One region of the Terrisporobacter muris genome, then DNA from elsewhere that is predicted to be linked to it. Evidence: predicted binding sites of a transcription regulator. Region 1 holds the regulator's gene; the other holds the start of a gene.
The links. Region 1 encodes HrcA, which represses chaperone genes, less so after heat shock. Its sites were predicted from a motif close to TTAGCACTCNNNNNNNNNGAGTGCTAA; they were not measured.

Region 1 (3,439 bases):
TAAATTAAAAATTATGAAGGAATGTGGAGTGAATAGACTGAGTATAGGTCTACAGGCGGTTCAAAATAATCATTTAGAGTACATAGGAAGAGTTCATACTTATGAAGAATTTGAAAAAAACTATTATCAAGCTAAAGAAGTTGGTTTTGAAAATATAAATATTGATCTTATGTATGCTCTTCCAAATCAAAGTAAAGAAGATTGGATGGAATCCTTAGAAAAGGTTGTAAAGTTAAATCCTACTCATATTTCTGCATATTCCTTAATATTAGAAGAAAATACGGAATTATTTAATATGTATGAAAGGCATGAATTTAAACTGTTAGATGAAGATACGGACATTGAAATGTATGAATACACAATAAATTATTTAAAATCTAATGGATATAATCAATATGAAATATCAAACTATGCCAAAAAAGGATTTGAATGCAAGCATAATATTTTATACTGGAAATGTGCAAACTATGTTGGACTTGGAGTTTCAGCGTCAGGTTTTTTAAATGAAACAAGATATAATAACTTGTGTGAGTTAGATAAATATGAAGATATAATACATAGTGGTAAAAAACCTATAGAGTGGGAAGAAAAACTAAGTATCAAAGATGAAATAGAGGAAAGTATATTCTTAGGATTAAGAATGAATGAAGGTATAAAATTTAAATATTTTTATGAAAAGTACAATTTTAATTTTGAAGAAGAATATAAAAATGAGATCGACAAATTGAAAAAAATGAAGTTGATTGAAACTAAGGATGAAGGTATGAAGTTGACTCAAAAAGGAAGAGAGATATCTAATAGTGTTTTTGTGGAATTTATGAAATAAGAAAACAAATTACTTAAAAACTATTGACAATAAAAATTTAACGTGGTATATAATATATATAATCTTTTTAGCACTCGAACTTAATGAGTGCTAACAGCGAAGGAGGTATTTTTGAATGGAATTAAATGAAAGAAAAATGAATATCCTCAAAGCAATAGTTAAAGATTATATAGAAACAGCTGAAGCTGTAGGGTCTAGAACAATATCAAAAAAATATAACCTTGGCGTTAGCGCAGCAACTATTAGAAATGAAATGGCTGACTTAGAAGAGTTGGGATATTTAGTTCAGCCTTATACATCTGCAGGAAGAGTTCCTACGGAAAAGGGCTACAAACTATATGTGAATTCTCTTATGAATACTATTGAACTTAGTGACAATGATAAAGAGATAATTGAAAGATGTGTAGAAAGTAATATGAATCATATTCAAAATTTAATACATGAAACATCAAAAATGTTATCTCAACTAACTAATTATACTACAGTTGCAATGACAAAACATGTATCTACTTTAAATGAAATTAAGCATATTCAATTAGTTGGGATGCATGAAAGCGAAATTTTATTAATAGTAGTTACAGAAAAGGGAGATATAAAAAAATCAAGCTTAAGTGCTAAAATTGATTTAGATCAAGCTAAGTTGAATTTAATTTCTGATAATTTAACTAGAAAGCTTTCAGGCAAGACTATAACAGAGATAGATGATAGATTAATAGCATATATAAAATATGAAATTGGAGAATATTCATCAATAATAGACCAATTACTTAATATGTTAAATACAAACCCTACTGAGGAAGAGCTTTCAATGACGTTAAATGGAGCTACTAATATTTTTAATTATCCTGAATTTAATGATGTGCTAAAAGCAAGGTCATTTTTAGATATGCTAGGAACGAAAGAAACTATAGCTAAGATAGTTAAATCAAAGGGTATATTAAAAGATAATGCTACAATTATTATTGGTAGTGATAATGATTGTGAGCAAGCTCAAGAATGCAGTGTTGTAACAGCCACATACAAGGTAGATACAGATTTAATTGGTCGTATAAGCTTTATAGGACCTACGAGAATGGATTATTCTAGAATATATTCAATAATAAATTATATGAATATATTATTAAATAATAAATCAAATAAATTTTAAGCTGAGGGGTGTAAATCTTGGAAAAAAACATGAATCAGGATGAAAACATACAAGAAAATTGCACTTCTAATGATGGAGAAGCAGTACAAACATCTGAAGAAAATGCAGAAGTAGAAACTGCATGTGAAGATAATGTAACAGATATAAACTCTAAATTAGAAGAAAAAAAAATAAATGACAAAATGGAAGAACTTGAAAGACAAGTAGAAGAAAAAGAAGACAAATATAAAAGACTTCAAGCTGAATATTCTAATTATATTAGAAGAACTCAAGAAGAAAAGCAAACTATAGGTATATTTGCCAATGAAAAAATAATTACAGAATTAATACCTGTTATTGACAGCATGGAAAGAGCTATGGATGCTTTTGCAGATAAAGAAGATGACATGTATAAAGGCATTGAACTTGTACATAAACAGTTAATAGACTGTTTACAAAAATTTGAGGTTGAAGAAATCAAGGCATTAAATGAAGATTTTGACCCAAATTTACATTTAGCTGTAATGCAAGAAAGTGTAGATGGAGTAGAACCAAACAAAGTCGTAATGGTACTACAAAAAGGTTATAAGCTAAATACAAAAGTAATAAGACCTACAATGGTTAAAGTTTCTTGTTAATTAAGATAACAAATTATTAAAATTTAAATAGATGAATAATTAAGGAGGAAATAAATTATGTCAAAAGTAATAGGAATAGATTTAGGAACAACAAACTCATGTGTTGCTGTTTTAGAAAATGGAGAACCACAAATAATAGCAAATAACGAAGGTATGAGAACTACTCCATCTGTAGTTGCTTTCACAAAAGATGGAGAAAGAATAGTAGGGGAGCCTGCAAAAAGACAAGCAGTAACAAATGCTGATAATACAGTAATATCTATAAAAACTCATATGGGTACAGATTATAAAGTTAATATAGAAGGAAAAGAATATACACCACAAGAAATATCAGCTATAACACTTCAAAAACTAAAGGCCGATGCTGAAAGTTACTTAGGTCAACCAGTTAAAGAAGCTGTTATAACAGTTCCAGCTTACTTTACAGATGCTCAAAGACAAGCAACTAAAGATGCTGGTAGAATAGCAGGATTAGAAGTTAAGAGAATAATAAACGAGCCAACTGCAGCAGCTCTTGCATACGGTATGGACAAATTAGATCAAGATAAGAAAATATTAGTATTTGACTTAGGTGGAGGTACTTTCGACGTATCTATACTTGAAATAGGTGATGGTACTTTCGAAGTTTTAGCTACTGCTGGTAACAACAGATTAGGTGGAGATGACTTCGATAAAGTTATAATAGATTATTTAGCTGAAGAATTCAAAAAAGCTGAAGGTGTTGATTTAAGACAAGATAATATGGCTCTTCAAAGATTAAAAGAAGCTGCTGAAAAAGCTAAAAAAGAATTATCTTCAACAATGACAACAAACATAAACTTACCATTCATAACAGCTACTGCAAGTGGA
Region 2 (3,439 bases), on a different contig from region 1:
AATTAGAAAGAATGAAGTTTGAAAGTAGAAATACATTTATGAAAGTTAAAGAGTCTATATCAAGACTTTTTTCCCCATTATTATAAAAGGCATGTTATTTTTAATATTAAATATCATGCTTTTTAATTTATTAAAATTTATTATAAATATTCTTTATTAGAAAATAAGGTTTTATAATTGAAAGTCATTATTTAATCTGCTAACATAAAATTAGTAATTAATTGGTATAAAAAGGTAAAATATGTAGAGATTTTATAATATCAGGGGAGAATATTATGGACAGATTTATTAATGATTTTAAAAAATATTATAAGTATGCCATATATTCAGCTAAATCAGAACTAAAAGCGGAGGTGGCTAGCTCTTATTTAAACTGGGTATGGTGGATATTGGAACCATTATGTTTTATGCTAATATATTCTTTTATATTTGGTGTAGTCTTTGATGCAAGGGAAGAAAACTTTCCGATTTTTATTTTTATAGGTATAATGGCTTGGGATTTTTTTAATAGAAATATGAAAAATAGTGTTAAGATGGTGAAAGCTAATAAGTCTATTGTATCTAAAGTTTATATACCTAAGTTTGTATTGATTTTCTCTAAAATGTTAGTTAATGGATTTAAAATGATGATTTGCTTTGGAATAGTAGTTCTTATGATGATTGTTTCTAGGGTTTCAATAACATGGAACGTACTGTATATAATACCTGTAATGATAACTCTTTGGATTATAAATTTTGGTTTTATGACGATTTTACTACACTTTGGTGTATTCATAGAGGATTTGTCAAATATAGTAAATATAGTATTAAGGGCGGTATTTTATATGACTGGGATTTTTTATTCTATAGAAAGTCGTATAGCATCACCTTATTCGGATATTTTATTGAAATGTAATCCAATTGCATTTTTATTATCTTCTTTTAGAAAGTGCTTATTGTATGGTGATAGACCTTCTTTAAAGGTTCTTTTATTATGGATAGTAGTGGGATTAATTATATCAATAGTAGGTGTGAAAACAATATATAAAAATGAAAATAGTTATGTGAAGGTGATATAATGAGGGACAAAAATTTAGCTATAGAAGTGAATAATTTAAGTATAACTTATAAAAGTATGAAAGCTTATTCTATAAAAAAGAATTTATTAAAATTGAAAAAAGCAAAAGTTACAGAATTTAAAGCTGTAAAAAACGTATCATTTAATTTAAAAGAGGGTCAGATTTTAGGTATAATAGGTAAAAATGGAAGTGGAAAATCTACAATGTTAAAGGCATTGGCTGGAATATTTTCACCAGATGAAGGAAATATAGACTTACATGACAAGTCAGTGTCATTATTATCTATAGGAGTTGGATTTAATAAAAGTTTAACTGGTAGAGAAAATATTCTTTTATCAGGAATGCTACTTGGATTTTCAGAAGAAGAAATAAGAAGTAAAATGGATGAAATAATAGAATTTGCTGAATTAGGTAAATTTATAGATATGCCTGTTAAAACATATTCTAGTGGAATGTTTTCGAAGTTAGCATTTTCTATCACAGCTATATTGGAAACAGATATAATGCTTATTGATGAAGTATTAAGTGTAGGTGACCAAAAATTTAAAAAGAAAAGCTATAAAAAAATGAAAAAACTAATTTCTGATAAAAAAAGAACAGTGGTTATAGTTTCTCATAATATTTCTACTTTAAAAGAACTTTGTGATACTGTAATGTGGATGCATGATGGTGTAATTAAAATGATAGGAAATCCTGAAGAAGTTCTTGATAAGTACACAGAATTTATGAATTAATTAAGCTTACTCTTTCTAATATTGAAAGTGTAAGCTTTTTTCAAAATAATTATGGTATAAAATTAAACTTTAATGATAAATATTTATATAGAAATAAAGGTTCAAAAATAAGTTGAAAATTTTATAAAAATGGTTTATTATTATCTTGTTAGCACTCTAAGATATAGAGTGATAAAAAATAATAATAACTAAATTTTATAATATAATTCTATTTTAGGAGGGATAAATTATGAAAATAAGACCTTTAGCAGACAGAGTAGTAATCAAGAAAGTTGAAGCAGAAGAAAAAACTGCAAGTGGTATTATTTTACCAGGTTCAGCAAAAGAACAACCTCAAATGGCACAAGTAATAGAAGTTGGGCCAGGAGGATTTGTAGATGGAAATGAAGTTAAAATGGAAGTTGAAGTTGGAGATAAAGTAATATACTCAAAATATGCAGGAAATGAAGTTAAGATAGACTCAGAAGAATACATAATTTTAAGACAAAGCGATATATTAGCTGTTATTGAGTAAAATTTAGGAGGGTATGAAGATGGCAAAGGATATTAGATTTGCGCAAGATACAAGAAAAGCATTAGAAATTGGAGTAAATAAATTAGCAGATACAGTTAAGGTTACTCTTGGACCAAAAGGAAGAAATGTTATACTAGACAAGATGTTTGGAGTACCTCTAATAACGAATGACGGTGTTACTATAGCAAAAGAAATAGAATTAGAAGATAGATTTGAAAATATGGGAGCTCAGCTTGTTAAGCAAGTTGCTACTAAAACAAATGATGTAGCTGGAGATGGTACAACAACAGCTACAGTCTTAGCACAAGCAATAATAAGAGAAGGTTTAAAAAATGTTACAGCAGGAGCTAATCCAATAATAATTAGAAAAGGTATACAAAAAGCTGTAGAAGCTTCAGTTGAAGAATTAAAGAAACAATCAAGAACAATAGAAAGTCAAGAAGAAATAGCTCAAGTTGGTGCTGTATCTTCAGGAGATGATGAAATAGGTAAATTAATAGCTGAAGCTATGAAAGTAGTAGGAAAAGAAGGTGTTATAACTGTAGAAGAATCTAAGACTATGAATACAGAATTAGAAACTGTTGAAGGTATGCAATTTGACAGAGGATTTGTTTCTGCATATATGGTTACAGATGTGGATAAAATGGAAGCAGTTTTAAATGATCCTTATATATTAATAACTGATAAGAAAATATCTAATATACAAGAGTTACTTCCTATCTTAAATAAAATAGTTGAACAAGGTAAGAGACTATTAATAATAGCAGAGGATGTGGAAGGTGAAGCATTATCTACATTAGTACTTAACAAATTAAGAGGAGTTTGTGAAATAGTTGCAGTTAAAGCTCCAGGATTTGGTGACAGAAGAAAAGAAATGCTTCAAGATATAGCTACTCTTACTGGTGGTGTTGTAATATCAGAAGAAGTAGGATATGACTTAAAAGAGGCTGACTTAGGAATGTTAGGTAGAGCTTCTTCAGTTAAAGTAGTAAAAGATAGTACTACTATAGTTGGTGGTCATGGAGAAAAAGAAGATATACAAAATAGAGTTAATCAAATAAAACATTTAGTAGAAGTTACAACTTCTGATTTCGATAAAGAAAAATTATTAGAAAGATTAGCTAAGTTATCTG

Region 2: a site for HrcA is predicted at 1,941-1,967, ahead of NSA58_RS06195 (co-chaperone GroES). Genes of this name have one in related genera too.

What each region holds. Positions count from the first base shown of each region.
Region 1 covers NZ_JANKBY010000003.1:4,112-7,550, forward strand. The annotation lists gene hemW (radical SAM family heme chaperone HemW) at 1-826, shown strand, start outside; gene hrcA (heat-inducible transcriptional repressor HrcA) at 942-1,973, shown strand; gene grpE (nucleotide exchange factor GrpE) at 1,991-2,590, shown strand; gene dnaK (molecular chaperone DnaK) at 2,648-3,439, shown strand, end outside.
Region 2 covers NZ_JANKBY010000052.1:2,329-5,767, forward strand. The annotation lists gene cls (cardiolipin synthase) at 1-86, shown strand, start outside; gene NSA58_RS06185 (ABC transporter permease) at 276-1,058, shown strand; gene NSA58_RS06190 (ABC transporter ATP-binding protein) at 1,058-1,792, shown strand; gene NSA58_RS06195 (co-chaperone GroES) at 2,022-2,306, shown strand; gene groL (chaperonin GroEL) at 2,326-3,439, shown strand, end outside.